Regions from separate parts of the Cupriavidus sp. GW821-FHT07C08 genome, predicted to be linked through region 4. Evidence: predicted binding sites of a transcription regulator. Region 4 holds the regulator's gene; each other region holds the start of a gene.
The links. The regulator sigma-54, encoded in region 4, starts transcription at its own class of promoters, with help from an activator protein. The targets are predictions, from matches to a motif close to TGGCANGNAANCTGCTTT.

Region 1 (4,582 bases), on a different contig from region 4:
GGCCGCGTCGGGCTTGCCGCTGCTGTAGGCGGGCTGGCCGCAGCAACTCTGGCCGCGCGGGAAGTGCACGGTGAGCCCTTCACGTTCAAGCAGCCGCACGGCGTCGAGGCCGGCCTGCGGCACGAACATGTCCACCAGGCAGGTGGCAAACAGGTAGGCCTGCGCGGGGGCAGGGCCGGTGGGGTACTGACGATCCTTCATGTCTCGCTCCGGACGTGCTGGGGTCGCACGTTTCGGCGCATAATTCCCGCTTCTGCGCGGCGGTACAAATTGGTTGGACCAATCTGCCCGGCGACCCGCGCAAGCTCAGGAGCGAGGACATACGGCATGACGGCAGCGGCAGCAAGGCACGGGCGCACCCGCGGACGCGTGGAGTCGGTCATGCGCCGGATCGAGACCGCGCTGCTCGACGGCACTTGGCCGCCCGGCACGCGGCTGCCGGCCGAGCGGGTGCTGGCCGGGCAATACGAGGTGGCGCGCAACACCGTGCGCGAGGCGATCCAGCGCCTGGCCGCGCGCGGCCTGCTGCAGAGCCGGCGCGGTGCCGGGGTTTACGCCACCGACCAGCTGCGCGCCGGCATTGCCTCGCCCTGGGGCCAGCTGGTGGCCGACCACCCCGCGCTGCGCGACGACATCCTGGAGTTCCGCCGCGTGCTGGAGGGCGCGACCGCGTATTTTGCGGCGCTGCGCGCGGATGCCGCTGACGTGAAGCGCATCCGCGCCCTGATGGCTGAACTGGAACGCGCGCGCGCCGCCGACGACAAGCAGGCGGAGGCCGACGCCGATGCGCAGCTGCATGACGCCATCGCCCAGGCCTCGCACAACACCATGTTCCTGCACCTGCATACCAGCGTGATCGGCATGCTGCGCGAGCACATCACCATCAACGGCACCGGCCTGCGCGAACAGGACGACGGCGCCTCAGACCTGCTGTTGCTGCAGCACCGCACGCTGTGCGATGCGATTTGCACGCGCCGCCCGGAAGAGGCGCGCACCGCCATGCAGACCCATATCGACTTCGTGCGCAGCCGGGTGGAGCAGGACGGCGCCTGAACCGGCATTGGTCCTACCACCGCTGCGGCATGCCGGCCGCGGCACTCAGATCAGCCCGGCGCCGGCCAGCTCCCGCTTCAGGTAGGCGTAGAAGATCGGTCCGGCGATCACGCCCGGGATGCCGAACAGCGTTTCCATCAGCAGCATCACCGTCAGCAGTTCCCACGCCGCGGCCTGGATGCGCGCACCGATGATGCGTGCGTTCAGGAAGTACTCCAGCTTGTGGATCACCACCAGGAACACCAGCGACGCCACCGCGATCGGCAGCGACACCGACAGCGAGGCCACCACGATGGCGGTGTTGGAAATCAGGTTGCCCAGCACCGGCAGCAGCCCGGCCACGAAGGTGATCACCAGCAGCGTCTTGGTCAGCGGCAGGTGCACGCCAAAGAGCGGCAGCACCAGCAGCAGGTAGATCGCCGTCAGCACGGTGTTGATGGTCGAGATTTGGATCTGCGCGAAGATGAACTGCGAGAACGCCTGCTGCAGCGTGCGTGCGCGCGCCACCAGCGCCGCGGCCAGCGGCCGGCGGTTGGGCCGCGCCACCGCGCGGTACAGCGCCACCATCGCGCCGATCACCAGCCCGATCAGGATATGCACCAGCGTGCGCAGCACCTCGGCACCCAGCTTCTGCGCCATCGCGGCATGCTCGCGCAGCGTCTCGATCAGCGTGTTGGCCAGCTCGTCCACGCCGTTGGGCAGCGCATCGCTGAGCCACGGCGGCATCTGCCCGCGCGAGCGGTCGATGATGTCGGCCACATGGTTGAGCAGCCCGTCCAGGGTATTGCCCTCGCCACTGACAAAGCGCACCAGCAGCCAGCCCGCCAGCGTCAGCGCCAGCAGGATCAGCGCCGACAGGATGGCCACGGCCAGGGCGTCGTGGCGCTGGTTCAGGCGCTTCAGGCGCGGCGCCAGCACGTCCACCAGCGAGTACAGCAGCAGCCCGGACAGCAATGCAGCCACCAGGTTGGCGTGGAGCACGGTCCAGAGCGCCAGGGCGGTCAGCAGGTAGGCGACGGTGCCGACGCTGTACCACGCGGCCGGCAGCAGGCGCGGGGTGGTGGTCGGGTCGGGGTCTTTCATCGGGGTCTCCGGCATGCAATTTGCTCAAATTTATTCTGAATTCTCGCCGATCCAGATGTTGTTCCTGGGTCAGGCTGTGTGCGCTGAGGCGATGTTGGCTTCGCGGCACACGCAAAGGCTGTCTATATTAGGGGGAATCGTGCCCGGCAAGGCGCCTGGCGCACCGCTGTCATCGTTTTCCCCAGAGCCCAGGAACGGAACGCATGGCCTACACCCACACCATCGGCACCCACCGCCACGTCTTTGCCGACCTGCGCACGCTGCTGGCCCGGGCCAGCCCGGCGCGTTCCGGTGACGCGCTGGCGGGCGTTGCCGCGGCCAGCGAGCAGGAGCGGATGGCCGCGCGGCTGGCGCTGGCAGAGGTGCCGCTCAAGCAGTTCCTGACCGAGGCGCTGGTGCCGTATGAGGAAGACGAGGTCACGCGCCTGATCCTGGACCGGCACGATGGCGCGGCCTTTGCCGCCATCGGTGCCACCACCGTGGGCGACCTGCGCAACTGGCTGCTGCTGCATGAGACCGACAGCGCCACGCTGGCGCGGGTGGCGCCGGGCATCACCCCGGAGATGGCCGCCGCGGTCAGCAAGCTGATGCGCAACCAGGACCTGGTGGCAGTGGCGCGCAAGTGCCAGGTGGTGACGCGATTTCGCAGCACGGTGGGGCTGCCGGGCCGGCTCTCGGTGCGGCTGCAGCCCAACCACCCGACCGACGATCCCAAGGGCATTGCCGCGTCGATCATCGACGGGCTGCTCTATGGCTGCGGCGATGCCACCATCGGCGTCAACCCGGCTTCGGACAACCTGGGCGCCATCGTGTCGCTGCTGCGCATGATCGATGAGCTGCGCAGCCGCTTCGACATCCCCACGCAATCCTGCGTGCTGACCCATGTCACCAACACGCTGCGCGCGATCGGGCAGGGCGCGCCGGTGGACCTGGTGTTCCAGTCGGTGGCCGGCAGCGAGCGCGCCAATGCGGCCTTTGGCATCAGCCTGTCGCTGCTGGCCGAGGCGCACGATGCCGCGCAGGCGCTCGCGCGCGGCACCGTTGGCGACAACCTGATGTACTTCGAGACCGGGCAGGGCAGCGCGCTGTCGGCCAATGCGCACCATGGCGTCGACCAGCAGACCATGGAGGCGCGCGCCTACGCGGTGGCGCGCGCGTTCTCGCCGCTGCTGGTCAATACGGTGGTGGGCTTTATCGGTCCCGAATACCTGTACGATGGCAAGCAGATCATCCGCGCCGGGCTGGAAGACCACTTCTGCGGCAAGCTGATGGGGGTGCCGATGGGCTGCGACGTCTGCTACACCAACCATGCCGAGGCCGACCAGGACGACATGGACACGCTGCTGACGCTGTTCGGCGTGGCCGGCATCAATTTCATCATGGGCGTGCCCGGTGCCGACGACATCATGCTGAACTACCAGAGCACCTCGTTCCACGATGCGCTGTACCTGCGCGAGGTGCTGGGGCTGCGCCCCGCGCCGGAGTTCGAGGCCTGGCTGCAGCGCATGGGCATTGCCGATGCCAGCGGCAGGCTGCTCGAGCCCGCCGCGCGCCAGCCGCTGCTGCAGATGGCCCACAGCCTGTAAGGTGCAGCCGATGACGGCCAGACGCCCGCCTCCCGCCGCTCCTGCCAACGCCGATGCCGAGGCCGACCCGTGGCAACGCCTGCGCCAGTTCACGCGCGCGCGCGTAGCGCTGGGCCGTACCGGCCACAGCCAGACCACCGATGCGGTGCTGGCCTTCGGGCTGGCCCATGCGCAGGCGCGCGATGCGGTGCACCTGCCGCTGGACGTGGGCGCGGTCACCGCGGCGCTGGATGCGGCGGGGGTACAGAACCTAGCCGTGCACAGCGCGGCGCCGGACCGCGCGCACTACCTGCGGCGCCCCGACCTGGGCCGGCGCCTGGACGATGCCAGCCGCGCGCGGCTGGCCGCGGCGCGGCCGGGCGCGGCGCCCGATGTGGTGTTCGTGGTTGCCGACGGCCTGTCCGCGCTGGCCACGCAGACGCACGCGCTGCCGTTGCTCGATGCCACCCGCGCGCGCTTGCCGCCGACATGGCGCATCGGCCCGGTGGTGGTGGCCGAGCAGTCGCGCGTGGCGCTGGGCGACGAGATCGGCGAGCTGCTTGGCGCGCGCCAGGTGGTGATGCTGATCGGCGAACGGCCGGGCCTGAGCTCGCCCGACAGCCTTGGCATCTACCTGACCCATGCGCCGCGCACGGGCCGCACCGATGCCGAGCGCAACTGCATCTCCAACGTGCGCCCCGAAGGCCTGCCGTATGCGCAGGCCGCCGACCGGCTCGCCTTCCTGCTGCGCGGCGCGGCGGCATTGGGCCGCTCGGGCGTGGACCTGAAGGACGACAGCGTGCCGGCGTTGCCTGAAGGCTGAAGCGTCTGCCTTACCCACCCGCCAGCATGCAAAACGGCCGCCGCGCGGGTTCGCAACC
Region 2 (4,582 bases), on a different contig from region 4:
CACGTTGACCGGTACGGCGTCGAGGCCGCCGATCGGCAGCACCTGCTTTTCCTGCAGCACGCGCAGCAGGCGCGTCTGCAGCGCGGACGGCATGTCGCCCACCTCGTCGAGGAACAGCGTGCCGTTGTGGGCCGACTCGAACAGACCGGCCTTGCCGCCGCGGCGCGCGCCGGTAAAAGCGCCCTCTTCGTAGCCGAACAGCTCGCTCTCCAGCAGCGCCTCGGGGAAGGCCGCGCAATTGACCGCCACGAACGGGAAGGCGCGGCGCGGGCTGGCGTCGTGCATGCCCTGCGCCAGCACCTCCTTGCCGGTACCGCTCTCGCCGCCGATCAGCACGGTGGAATCCACCGCCGCGTAGCGCCGCGCCAGCTCGCGCAGCTCGGTCATGGCCGCGGAGGTGCCGGCCAGGTCGTCCAGGCTGTAGCGCACCCCGGCCGGCCGCGTGCGGGCGCGCGAGCGCAGGTTGCGGTCCACGCGCTGGATCGCGCTGGCGTCCTGGATGGTCAGCACCGCGCCGGTGGTGCCGGCCTCGCCGATGATGGGGATGCGGTTGACCACCACCATCTTGTCGCCGAGCTTGTGGATCGCTTCCAGTTCCTTGTCGCCGCTCTGCATCACGCCTTCGAGTGCCAGGTTTGGCGCCAGCGTCTGCAGCTTGCGCCCGACCGCGGCGGCGACGGAAGTGCCGAGAAAACGCTCCATCGCCGGGTTGAACGACTGGATGCGTCCTTCGGCATCCACCGCCGCCACGCCCTCGTTCAGGTGCGCCAGGATGGTGTTGACGTAGTCGCGCCGGGTGGCTTCGATGCGGCGCAGGCGCGCGGCCTCGATCGCGTCCTCCAGCGCCATGCGCACCGAGTTGCCGGAGTACAGGAACACGCCGGTCAGGCCATAGCGATCGGCCAGGTCGGTCACCAGGCCGGGGCCGACCACGACCTGGATGCCCTCCTGCTTGAGCGCCTTTACGCGCGCTACGGCGTCGTCCTCGGTCAGGTAGGTATAGGCCGGGACCGACAGCGAGAACGCGCGCACGAATTCATCCACCTCGGCATACGTCGACGCGTGCGTGACCAGCGCCACCCGCGGCGAGATGCGCCGCGCGGTGGCCAGCGCGCTCATCACGTCAAAGCCCGTGACCTTGACCAGCACCACCGGCACATCCACGTGCTGGCGCAGGTAGGCGCCGTTGGAGCCGCCCGCCACCACCACGTCGAGCCGGCCCTCGCGCGCCTCGCGCGCCACGGCGCTGGCGGCGGCCTCGAAACCCTTGCCGACGATGCGAAATTCGGCCCGGTCGGCGTAGGCCGGAATCAGGTCGGCGAAGGCGCGTGCCAGGCGGCTGATGCCGATGGCCCAGATGCGCGGACGGGCTTGCGTGGAAACGGGAGGAGCCATGGTGCGATGCGGAAAGAATGCGTGGTGAAACCCGGGACGAACAGGCGTACAGTGCTGGCACATTGTCCGCCACGCAGCCCCGGATTTCAACTTTGAATTCCAAACTTGTGATTTTGAAATTCAATTGTGCTGAAAAGATGACATGAAATCGGCGTCGAGGCCAGCCGCCCTACCCGCCAGCCCAGCGCTGACAAGGGCTGGCGGATTTTCCGTGGGCCCGCCCAAAGGCTTGGCACACCCCTTGCAGTATTAGGCCCGTCCTGTTCACCAACGCATACGCCATGACCTACTCCGCTTCCGACCTCGCGCGCTCCGCTGGCGCCCGCTTCCGCCAGGCGCTTGCCGACGAGCATCCGCTGCAGGTAGTCGGCACCATCAATGCCAACCATGCCCTGCTGGCCAAGCGCGCCGGCTACCGCGCCATCTACCTGTCGGGCGGCGGCGTTGCGGCCGGCTCGCTGGGCTTGCCGGACCTGGGCATCTCGAACCTGGATGACGTGCTGACCGATATCCGCCGCATCACCGACGTGTGCGACACGCCGCTGCTGGTGGACGTCGACACCGGCTTCGGCGCCTCGGCCTTCAACGTGGCCCGCACCACCAAGTCGCTGATCAAGTTCGGCGCGGCGGCCATGCACATCGAAGACCAGGTCGGCGCCAAGCGCTGCGGCCACCGCCCCAACAAGGAAATCGTCACGCAGGGTGAAATGGTCGACCGCATCAGGGCCGCCGTCGACGCCCGCACCGACGAGAACTTCGTCATCATGGCCCGCACCGACGCGCTCGCCGTCGAAGGCCTGGACAAGGCCATCGAGCGCGCCGTCGCGTGCGTGGAAGCCGGCGCCGACGCCATCTTCCCGGAAGCCATGACCGACCTGGCCATGTACCGCAAGTTTGTCGATGCGGTGAAGGTGCCGGTGCTGGCCAATATCACCGAATTCGGTGCCACGCCCCTGTTCACCACCGAAGAACTCGGCGGCGCCGGCGTGTCGATGGTGCTGTACCCGCTGTCGGCCTTCCGCGCCATGAACAAGGCGGCGGAGAACGTCTACGCGGCCATCCGCCGCGACGGCACGCAGAAGAACGTGGTCGATACCATGCAGACCCGCGCCGAGCTCTACGAGAGCATCGGCTACCATGACTTCGAGCAGAAGCTGGACGCGCTCTTCGCACAAGGCAAGGGCAAGTAAGCAAGACTCACGCACGGCCGGGCTATGTCCCGGCCGCTTGCACGACAACAGACAGGCAATACCAGGCATCAAACAAAGGAGACCCAGATGTCCGAAGCGCAACCGCTCGTCACTCCCAAGCCCAAGAAATCCGTCGCCCTGTCGGGCGTGACCGCCGGCAATACCGCGCTGTGCACCGTTGGCCGCACCGGCAACGACCTGCACTACCGCGGCTACGACATCCTCGACATCGCCGAGACCTGCGAGTTCGAGGAAATCGCCCACCTGCTGGTGCACGGCAAGCTGCCGACCAAATCCGAACTGGCCGCCTACAAGGCCAAGCTCAAGAGCCTGCGCGGCCTGCCCGCCAATGTGAAGGCCGCGCTCGAATGGGTGCCCGCCAGCGCCCACCCGATGGACGTGATGCGCACCGGCGTGTCGGTGCTGGGCACCGTGCTGCCGGAGAAGGAAGACCACAACACCCCGGGCGCGCGCGACATCGCCGACCGCCTGATGGCCAGCCTCGGCTCGATGCTGCTGTACTGGTATCACTACAGCCACAACGGCCGCCGTATCGAGGTGGAAACCGACGATGACTCCATCGGCGGCCACTTCCTGCACCTGCTGCACGGCGAGAAGCCGTCGGCACTGTGGGAGCGCGCCATGAACACCTCGCTCAACCTGTACGCCGAGCATGAATTCAACGCCTCGACCTTCGCCGCCCGCGTGATCGCCGGCACGGGCTCGGACATGTTCTCGTCGATCAGCGGCGCCATCGGCGCGCTGCGCGGCCCCAAGCACGGCGGCGCCAATGAAGTCGCGTTCGAGATCCAGAAGCGCTACGACAACCCGGACGAGGCGCAGGCCGACATCACCCGCCGCGTCGAGAACAAGGAAGTCGTGATCGGCTTCGGCCACCCGGTGTACACCATCAGCGACCCGCGCAACCAGGTGATCAAGGACGTGGCGAAGAGGCTGTCGAAGGACGCCGGCTCGATGAAGATGTTCGACATCGCCGAGCGCCTGGAAACGGTGATGGGAGACATCAAGAAGATGTTCCCGAACCTGGACTGGTTCAGCGCGGTGAGCTACCACATGATGGGCGTGCCGACGGCGATGTTCACGCCGCTGTTCGTGATCGCGCGCACGTCCGGTTGGGCCGCGCACATCATCGAGCAGCGCATCGACAACAAGATCATCCGCCCGAGTGCCAACTACACCGGCCCGGAGAACCTGAAGTTCGTGCCGCTGAAGGATCGCAAGTAAGACCGGCTGCCGGTTTGCTCCGCGTCGGGTTGCATTGATCCGGGCCTGCGGGCAAGGGGGTAGTTGGTCGCTGACATGGGACCACTACCCCTTTTTCATACCTATATTGATTTCCCTACACCATGAATTCTGCAAACCGCAAACCGCTACCGGGCACCAAGCTGGATTACTTTGACGCGCGCGCCGCGGTCGAGGCAATCCAGCCGGGTGCCTACGACAAGCTGCCGTACACGTCGCGCGTGCTGGCAGAAAACCTGGTGCGCCGCTGCGATCCCGCCACGCTGACGGATTCACTGAAGCAGCTGATCGGGCGCAAGCGCGACCTCGATTTCCCGTGGTTCCCCGCGCGCGTGGTGTGCCATGACATCCTGGGCCAGACCGCGCTGGTGGACCTGGCCGGCCTGCGCGACGCCATTGCCGACCAGGGCGGCGACCCCGCCAAGGTCAACCCGGTAGTGCCGGTGCAGCTGATCGTCGATCACTCGCTGGCGGTGGAGTGCGGCGGCTTCGATCCCGATGCCTTCGCCAAGAACCGCGCCATCGAAGACCGCCGCAACGAAGACCGTTTCCATTTCATCGACTGGACCAAGCAGGCGTTCAAGAACGTCGACGTGATCCCGCCGGGCAACGGCATCATGCACCAGATCAACCTGGAGAAGATGTCGCCGGTGATCCATGCCGACAATGGCGTGGCCTACCCCGATACCTGCGTCGGCACCGACAGCCACACCCCGCACGTGGATGCGCTGGGC
Region 3 (4,582 bases), on a different contig from region 4:
GTGCGTGCCGCAGGTCGCGTGTCGCGCACCGTGGTCGGCGCGGGGTACACGTCGTCGCTGGACGTAATCGGCTGACGGGGCGGTGGCGGTGTTGCTGCGGTATCCCGCGGGACTCCCTCGCATCCCGCCAGGGCCGAGGCCAGAAGGGCGATGAGGGAGCACTCAGCTAAGCCGCAACGGAAGGCGTGACCGGTTCGGGGGAAGAGCGTGCGGTGTTGCATAAGCGGGCCCCAGGTGGCAATCCTAAGCCTCTAGCTTAGGCTACCGGCGCATAGGGCTGGCGCGGGAGGCTGGTCAAGTGTAGTGGCGACCTGGCGGGGGAGATCTTTAGAGGCGCTGCTAGTCAAGACATGAAGCCATGTGCCTGCAAACTCGCAACAAGCGGGGGCAGTGTGTAACGAATCTATAGGTAGTGGCGTATGCGCCATATTGGAGCCGGTGCAAGCAGGTAGAATCGCGCCTTCCGTGGCAATTGCAGCATTCCTATAACAATGAGCCCTCGTCCGTCGCGCCTGCCTTGCATCGACGCCCTGAAAGCGGTCAGCTCCCAGTTGATCGTGCTCCATCACCTGGCCTTCTATGGCCCGATGTCCGATACCGCGTATCGGCTGGCCCCGGGGCTGGTGGACTGGCTGTACGACTACGCCCGCATCGCCGTGCAGGTCTTCCTGGTGATCAGCGGCTTTCTCGCCGCGCGCAGCCTGGCGCCGCATGGCCGGCTGGAGATCCGCCAGCATCCGCTGCTGGTGCTGTGGCGGCGCTACCAGAAGCTGGTGGTGCCCTTTGCCGCGGCGCTGCTGCTCAGCATTGCCGGTGCCGCCCTGGCGCGCCATTGGATGGTGCACGACTCGATCCCCGCGCCGCCCGGCCTGCTGCAGTTCCTGGCGCACGTGACGCTGCTGCATAACGTGCTCGATGTCGATGCGCTCTCGGCCGGGGTCTGGTACGTGGCTATCGACCTGCAGCTGTTTGCGCTGCTGCTGGGCGCGCTGTGGGCCGCGCGCGCCGTGGCGGGCGGGAAAGCGCCGGCGGGTGCCGGGGCCAGCATCGGCATCGTGGCGCTGGTGGCGGTCGCGTCGCTGTTCTGGTTCAACCGCGATGCCGCGTGGGATATCTGGGCCGTCTACTTCTTCGGCGCCTATGGCATGGGGGCGCTGGCCTACTGGGCGTCCAACCCCGGCCGCCCAGTGTTGCCGCTGCTGCTCATCGGCGCGGTGGCGCTGGCGGCGCTGGCGGTGGATTTCCGGCTGCGCATCGCGGTGGCGCTCGCCACTGCGCTGCTGCTGGCGGTGGCGCGCCGCGGCGGCTGGCTGGAGCGCTGGCCGCGGGCGCGCGTGGTCGGCTTCTTCGGGCGCATTTCCTATTCGGTGTTCCTGGTTCACTTTCCGGTTTGCCTGCTGGTCAACGCGCTGGTGACGAACCTGGCGCCGGGCCAGCCGGTGCTGAACGCGCTCGGCATGGTTGCCGCGTGGGGGCTCAGCAATGTGGCCGGCGTGCTGTTCTATCGCTACATCGAAAGCGCCCAGCCGCTGGCGGCGCTGCGTGCGCTGCTGGGCAACGGCCGCGACCCCGCCGGCCGGCAAAGCGTGTAATGCTTGCAGGCATTGCCGCGCAGCGGCGGCACGGATTGGCCCGGACGGCGCCGTGCCAGCATGGCCGTGCGCGCCTTTTGTTGGTGCGTATGCACCCGCGATGTCCCGCCGCCGGCACGCGATGCGTGCATGCCGCCAGCGCGGACTTGCGTTCGGCGCCACACACATCGCCGCAACACTCGCGTAAACGGGCATTGGGCGATGGCACAAAGGTTGCCTAGTATGGAATCGTAAACCTGACCATTTGGTCAGGATTCCATCGGGAACCGAGGGTGCCATGTCCGACCATATCGTCCTCACCTCACACGCACGCCGCGACAAGCCGGCCGAGCCCATCCACTGGGGCGCCCCCACGGCGGCCGAGCGCGGGCCGGTCATCGCCAGCCTGGCGAATCCGGCACAGCGCAATGTGATCGGCACTCATGCTGGCGCCTACGCCATCTACCGGGCCCTGGCGGTTGCCGCGGGCGCGTTGCAGCGCGACCATCGCACCGACCTGACCGATACCGCGCCGGCGGAGGCCATCGGCCCGCATCCGCAGTGGGGCGATCCGGAGAAGATAGTTTCGCTGGATCCCTGGGGGCACCTGGTGTCCACCGTCTTTGCCGACCGCATCGCGGCCGGCGTGGATATCCGCCCGACCATCGCCGTCACCCGCGCGCATATCAACATGCCGGAGCTGGTGTCTGCCATTGCGGCTGGCCGCCTCAAGCCCGACGGCGACATCCTCCATGCCAATGGCGACGTGCGCGTGACCAAGGCGGCGGTCGACCCGGTGTGGTACCTGCCCGGGCTGGCGGCCCGTTTCGGCATCAAGGAAAGCGTGCTGCGCCGCAGCCTGTTCGAGCAGACCGGCGGCATGTTCCCGGAACTGGTGACGCGGCCGGACCTGAAGGTGTTCCTTCCGCCCATCGGCGGCATGACGCTGTATTTCTTCGGCGACGTCAGCCAGCTGGGCAAGCCCGAGACCCGCGTGGCGTGCCGCGTGCACGATGAATGCAACGGATCGGATGTGTTCGGGTCAGACATCTGTACCTGCCGGCCGTATCTGGCACATGGCATCGAGGTGTGCATCGAGATGGCGCAGCAGGGCGGTGTCGGGCTGGTGGTCTACAACCGCAAGGAGGGCCGCGCGCTGGGCGAGGTGACCAAGTTCCTGGTCTACAACGCCCGCAAGCGGCAGGTGGGCGGCGACCGTGCCGAGACTTACTTTGCCCGCACCGAATGCGTGGCAGGCGTGCAGGACATGCGTTTCCAGGAGTTGATGCCGGATGTGTTCCACTGGCTGGGCATCCGCCGCATCGACCGCTGGGCGTCGATGAGCAACATGAAGCATGGCGCGCTGGTGGCGCAGGGCATCGAGGTGGTCGAGCAGGTGGCCATCCCCGAGGCCCTGATCCCCGCCGATGCCCGTGTCGAGATCGATGCCAAGGTGGCCGCCGGCTACTTTACGCACTACACGCCGCCGGATGCGAACGAACTGGCCCTGGCAAAGGGCAGGGGGTTGAACGAATGACGATGTTTCCCGAGGATGGCAAGCCCGGCATGGACCGCCAGGGCACAGGTAACGAGATGCGGCCGGGTGCCGGCTGGCTGAGCCCGGTGCCGGAAGGGCATCCCGCTTCGGCGCTGCTGTGTGCCGAGGCGGTGCGCACGCATTGCGCGGCGGTCACCGAACACGTGGCCAGCGGCGCGTCCGAGCTTTTCACCTGGCATCCGGACCGCGTGCATGCCATTGCCGACTATGTCGCCAGCACCATCCGCCAGCGCTATCCGGACCTGCAGGTGCCGTACCACAGCCGCTGGCGCCATTTTGAAAGCGGCGCCGTCGACCAGCGCGCGGACCGCTGGCAGGTGCTGTGCGAGCGTGCCGCGCTGAGCGGGCCCGAGCACCGCGAGGAGCGCGCCCGCATCGGCATCGACCTGGTGATTCCAAGCGTACTGCTGGATGCCGGCGCCGGCCCTGACTGGCGTTACCGCGATCCGGCCAGCGATCTGGTGCTGACGCGCTCGGAAGGGCTGGGCGTGGCCAGCTTCGTCCTGTTCGCGCGTGGCGGCTTCTCGGCCGCGCCGGGCGATCCGCTGCGCGCGGACGCCGAGCGGCTGCAGCGCATCGATGCCGACAGCATCGCCCACGCCTTCCAGGTCGCGCAGCACAACCCGCTGGTGGGGCTGGAAGGCCGCGCCGGCCTGCTGCGCCGCCTGGGCGAGGTGATGGAGGCGACCCCGGCGCTGTTCGGCCGGCCGGCGCGGCTGGGCAACCTGTACGACTACCTGAAGGCGCATGCGGTCAACGGGCAGCTCGACGCCGGCTTCCTGCTGCGTACGCTGCTGGTTGGCCTGGGGCCGGTATGGCCGGGGCGGATCATTGTCGAAGGCGTGTCGCTGGGCGACTGCTGGCGGCATCCGGCCGCGCCTGGCGGGCTGGTGCCGTTCCACAAGCTCACGCAATGGCTGACCTATTCGCTGCTGGAGCCGCTGGAAGACGCCGGCCTGACCGTGACCGGGCTGGATGCGCTGACGGGCCTTCCCGAATACCGCAACGGCGGCCTGCTCTACGACTTCGAGCTGATGGTGCCGCGCGACCCCGGCTTTGCCGCCGTGCCGCATGCGGTGGATGAGCCCGTGATCGTCGAATGGCGCGCGCTGACCGTGACCGGCCTGGACCTGGTGGCCGACGGCGTGCGCCAGGCGCTTGGCTTGCAGGAAGAAAATTTCCCGCTGGCGCGCGTGCTGGAAGGCGGCACCTGGGCGGCGGGGCGCCGCATTGCCGCCAAGCGGCGCCCGGGTGGCGCGCCGCCGTTCGCCATCATCAGCGACGGCACCGTGTTCTGAGCACGTCGGCCGCCAGGCGGCCGACGTTGCTGGCAGGCATTGCATGTGAAACGTGGCATCAGGAGCGTCACCATGAACGACATGTCCGCTGTTCCCGCTGTTGACCCACTCGATGCCGATGCTGCCGGCCTGCCCGGCGTGCTGGTCGTCGACCA
Region 4 (4,582 bases):
GACGACACCGGCGTGGTGAACAGCGGCGTGGACGAGCGCGTGCAGCGCAGTTCCAGGTCGGGCGGCGGCTCCATGCCGTCGGCGATCACCAGGAAGGGCGGCTCCAGCAGGATCAGCTCGCCCATCTGGCGCTTGCGGGTCTCATCGTCCAGCCGCTGGTAATAAGTGATCTCGGGTTTGCCGAGCACCTGGATGCGGTTGGGGTGGATCAGGTTCAGGTGGCCCACCAGGTCGGCGGCGGAGGTGGCTTCGCGGGCGAACTCCACGTCGAAGGCGCGGTCCGCGCCTTCCAGGCCGGCCACCCAAGAGAGTTTGATGTCGGCTGCGTTGTCGTCGAAGATGGACTGGGAGGTGACGCCGGTGAGTTCCATGCGGTATGACTGGTGGGGCGGTTTGCGAAGCGCCTGGCGCCTGCCCGGTCTGGTGCCGGCCCGCCTGGGGGATCAGGGGATCAGGGATGCCATGCGATCAGCAGCTGATGGACGGCATCGGGCGTCGGCAGCGTGGCCAGTCCTTCGCGCATGTCGCGGTCGGAAAGCAGTTGCGCGATTTCTGACAGGATTTCCAGATGCTGCTGCGTAGCCTGTTCGGGCACCAGCAGGAAGATCAGCAGCGATACCGGCTTGCCATCCGGCGATTCGAACGGAATCGGCTCGGCCAGGCGCATGAAGGCGGCCAGCGGCTGCTTCAGGCCCTTGATGCGGCCGTGCGGGATCGCCACGCCTGCGCCCAGGCCGGTGGACCCCAGCGACTCGCGCGCGAACAGGTTGTCCGTCACGATGGCGCGCGCCACACCATGGTTGTTCTCGAAGAGGAGCCCGGCCTGCTCGAACACACGCTTCTTGCTGGTGACGCTGACGTCCAGGGTGATGTTGCCGGGTGGCAGCAATTTGGCCAAACGATTCATGGGCGATGCGCAGGATTTCAGTTAGCGGGCAGATCGTTCCGCCGGGCAGTGGGCTGGCTCCGGGCTGCCGTTGGCCTGGCCGGAGGCGTCCGGCCCATTATAGAGCAGCGACTACCCCTGTATTGTGCAGCGCAGCGGGGCAAGCCGGTGCAGAACGATACATGGTGATGCAATCGTGCCTCCGGGCCGGGAGCCGGCGCACCGATGCGGGGCGCGGCCAGGATTCCCTCTCTTTGTATGGCGCAGCATACACCTTGGCGCAGCGCTTGCGAACACTCTTGCCCATTCGGGTGAAAAGCGTTGGCTCCGGCGCCACAGCCGGGCCGCACCGCCAGTGCGGGCGCGGCATGCCGGCGGCAACCCGGAACGCGAGGGCGCAAAAAAGCCGCGCTTCGTGGCGCGGCTTGCCTGTTCAATCCTGATTCAGCAGCCCGCTGCGGGGCTGCCGGGCACGGTCATTGCTGCATTTGCGCTGCGGCCATCTGGTACTTGACCGCTTCGCGGTCGTGGCCTTGCACGCGATCCTTGTAGCGGATCACCTGACGGTCCAGCTTGTCGACGAGTGCGTCGATCGCTGCATATAGGTCTTCGTGATGCGCCTCGACAAAGATGTCCTTGCCCTTGAGATGTAGATTGATTTCCGCGTACTGACGCCGGTCCTTTTCCTTGTGGTTGTCGACAGAGAGCAGCACGCTAACGCCAATGACCTGATCGAAATGCCTGACGATTCGCTCCAGCTTCGTTTCCACGTACTCACGCAGAGGGGGCGTGATGTCCAGGTGGTGTCCACTGATCTTGAAGTTCATAGCGCTTCTCCTTCTGAAAGAGCCTCACCAGGCAGGCGGTGGGCTCGGCTACAAAGACTTGCGGAGATTGACTGCGGGGATCTTCAGGGCTTCGCGATACTTGGCAACAGTGCGGCGCGCAACAACAAAGCCTTGCTCACCCAGCAGTTCGGCAATGCGACTGTCGGAAAGGGGATTCCTAGGGTCTTCGGCTCCTATCAGTTGCTTGATCAAGGCGCGGATGGCCGTTGATGAAGCCGCGCCACCGGTTTCGGTGGACACGTGGCTGCCGAAGAAGTACTTCAGTTCGAAAGTACCCATCGGCGTTGCCATATATTTATTGGTCGTCACCCGGGAGATGGTTGACTCGTGTAAACCCAGTGTATCGGCAATCTCCCGCAAAACCAAGGGGCGCATGGCGATTTCGCCGTGACTGAAAAAGTTCTTTTGACGCTCGACAATGGCCTGCGAGACACGCAGGATTGTGTCGAACCTTTGCTGGATGTTCTTGATCAGCCAGCGCGCCTCCTGCAGCTTCTGCTGCAGCCCGGCCGTGCCGGACTCACCCTTCGCGCCACGCAGGATTTGCGCATACATATCGTTGATGCGCAGCCTCGGCATCACATCCGGATTGAGTTGCGCGATCCAGCCGCCGCCACCCTTGCGCACGAACACGTCCGGCACCACGAAGTCGGCTTCCGGACGGCTGTATGCATGGCCAGGGTAGGGCGCCAGCGAGCGGATCAGTTCGTGTGCGGACTTCAGTGCCACTTCATCGACCTGCAGCGCTTTCTTCAGCCGCGTGTAGTCGCGTACTGCGAGCAACTCCAGGTGGTTGGTAACGATGTTCAGCGCCAGTTCGCGCTGCGGGTGCGTCAGGCGCCGCAACTGCAGGGCCAGGCATTCGGCGGCGTTGCGCGCGCCCACGCCGGGCGGGTCGAAGCTCTGCAGCAGCGTGAGGATGGCGTGGACTTCGTCGATCTCGAATTCGAGTTCTTCCGGCAACTCCGTGCAGATCTCTTCAAGCGACGCGCTCAGGTAGCCATCGTCGTCGAGCGATTCGATCAGGAAGATGGCCAGGCCCTTGTCGCGCGCCGAGATCTTCAGCGGCGTGAGCTGTTCCATCAGGTACTCGCGCAGCGTGGGCTCGGCTTCGCGCAGCTGCATCGGCGTTTTTTCGTCCTCGTCGCCCTGAGGGCGGCGGGCAAAGTCGTCCAGGCTCCAGTCGCCGCTGCCATAGTCGTCGCCGTTGCCGCTGTCGCCATAGCTGTCATCGTCACCCGCGCCGTCGGCGCGGGCCTCGCCATTGCCCTGGGGCTCTGCCGGGGCGGGCGCCGGTGCGCTCTGCAGGTTGACCGAGCCATCGGCCGCCACGCGCAGCGGGCTTTCGATCCAGTCGTTCTCGCGCTCGAGCAGCGGGTTTTCCGTCAGCGCCTGTTCGACCTCTTGCTGCAGTTCCAGCGTGGAGAGCTGCAGCAGCCGGATCGACTGCTGCAGTTGCGGGGTCAGGGCCAGATGCTGGGAAAGACGGAGCTGTAGCGACGGTTTCATGCGAGCTATTCTATGCGCATCTTTCCGTTGTTGGAACGGAAATTGCTATCGCTTTTGCGGTCCGATCGCCGCTGGCTGTGGGAGGGCCCACGCGCGCGCGAAGAGGCCTGCCGCCCCGGGCAGGCCGCTAAATCACATGCGGAAGTTCTCGCCCAGGTAGACGCGCCGCACTGCGTCATTGGCGATGATTTCTTCGGGCTGGCCCGCGGCCAGCACCGTGCCTTCGCTGATGATGTAGGCGTGGTCGCAGATGCCGAGCGTCTCGCGCACGTTGTGGTCGGTGATCAGCACGCCGATATTGCGTGCCTTGAGGAAGCTGACGATGCGCTGGATCTCGCCCACGGCGATCGGGTCCACGCCGGCGAAGGGCTCGTCCAGCAGGATGAAGCGCGGTGACGACGCCAGCGCGCGCGCGATTTCCACGCGGCGGCGCTCGCCGCCCGACAGCGACAGCGCCGGGTTGTTGCGCAGGTGCGCGATCTGCAGGTCGTCGAGCAGCGAATCCAGGCGGCGCTCAATCTCGGTCTTGGGCAGTGGCTTGCCGTTGCTCACCTGAAGCTCCAGTACCGCGCGGATGTTCTCTTCGACGTTGAGCTTGCGGAACACCGAGGCTTCCTGCGGCAGGTACGACAGCCCCATGCGCGCGCGCTCGTGGATCGGCAGGCCGCTGATGTGGTCGCCGTCGAGCACGATATCGCCTTCGTCCAGCGCCACCAGGCCCACGATCATGTAGAACGAGGTGGTCTTGCCCGCGCCGTTAGGCCCGAGCAGGCCGACCACCTCGCCGCTCTTCACGTCGAGCGAGACGTCCTTGACCACCGTGCGCGAGCCATAGCGCTTCTTCAGGTGGCGCACGACCAGCGTGCTGCCGCCGGGAAGGACGGTGGAGGCTTCGACGGAAGGCTTGTCGGCGATGGTTGCGGTATCGGTCATTGGCACAGTCTGGCGTTCAGGCGTTTCTGGCGCGGGCAGGCAAGCCGGCGCCAGGCGTCAGGGTTTGTTGGCAGGCGCGGGCGCCGGCTTCAGGTCCAGCGGCGAGCCGATGTTGCCCGTGGCGCCGGTCTTCTGGTCCTGGCGCGGCGACAGCACCGCGCGCACGCGGCCGGACGGATTGGCGGCGGCGGCGTCGCCACTGCCGCCGCCGGCGGCCGTGTAGAACTCCTTGCGGCTGTCGTAGGTCAGCACCGCGCCGCGGATCTCGTCGACCTGCTTGGCGCCCTGCAGGCGCGCCATGCGGGCATTGCCGATCAGCTTGGAGTACTCCTGCTTGCCGTCGTACTCGATGCGGTCGCCCCAGCCGTCGATGTATTCGTCGACGCCTTCGCGCTTCTGCCGGATG

Region 1: a site for sigma-54 is predicted at 2,146-2,163, ahead of AC07UK_RS08545 (ethanolamine ammonia-lyase subunit EutB). Genes of this name have one in related genera too.
Region 2: a site for sigma-54 is predicted at 1,534-1,551, ahead of prpB (methylisocitrate lyase). Genes of this name have one in related genera too.
Region 3: a site for sigma-54 is predicted at 1,795-1,812, ahead of AC07UK_RS08160 (GTP cyclohydrolase II). Genes of this name have one in related genera too.

The regions. Positions count from the first base shown of each region.
Region 1 is NZ_JBWKQZ010000005.1:46,812-51,393, reverse strand. Features, by position in the region: gene AC07UK_RS08560 ((Fe-S)-binding protein) at 1-201, opposite strand, end outside; gene AC07UK_RS08555 (FadR/GntR family transcriptional regulator) at 328-1,053, shown strand; gene AC07UK_RS08550 (AI-2E family transporter) at 1,099-2,136, opposite strand; gene AC07UK_RS08545 (ethanolamine ammonia-lyase subunit EutB) at 2,340-3,722, shown strand; gene eutC (ethanolamine ammonia-lyase subunit EutC) at 3,733-4,524, shown strand.
Region 2 is NZ_JBWKQZ010000001.1:110,047-114,628, forward strand. Features, by position in the region: gene prpR (propionate catabolism operon regulatory protein PrpR) at 1-1,395, opposite strand, end outside; gene prpB (methylisocitrate lyase) at 1,677-2,585, shown strand; gene prpC (bifunctional 2-methylcitrate synthase/citrate synthase) at 2,673-3,830, shown strand; gene acnD (Fe/S-dependent 2-methylisocitrate dehydratase AcnD) at 3,953-4,582, shown strand, end outside.
Region 3 is NZ_JBWKQZ010000004.1:276,457-281,038, reverse strand. Features, by position in the region: gene AC07UK_RS08165 (acyltransferase family protein) at 492-1,592, shown strand; gene AC07UK_RS08160 (GTP cyclohydrolase II) at 1,870-3,108, shown strand; gene AC07UK_RS08155 (URC4/urg3 family protein) at 3,105-4,427, shown strand; gene upp (uracil phosphoribosyltransferase) at 4,500-4,582, shown strand, end outside.
Region 4 is NZ_JBWKQZ010000012.1:122,180-126,761, reverse strand. Features, by position in the region: gene hprK (HPr(Ser) kinase/phosphatase) at 1-371, opposite strand, end outside; gene ptsN (PTS IIA-like nitrogen regulatory protein PtsN) at 452-907, opposite strand; gene hpf (ribosome hibernation-promoting factor, HPF/YfiA family) at 1,363-1,713, opposite strand; gene AC07UK_RS17170 (RNA polymerase factor sigma-54) at 1,762-3,243, opposite strand; gene lptB (LPS export ABC transporter ATP-binding protein) at 3,376-4,176, opposite strand; gene lptA (lipopolysaccharide transport periplasmic protein LptA) at 4,234-4,582, opposite strand, start outside.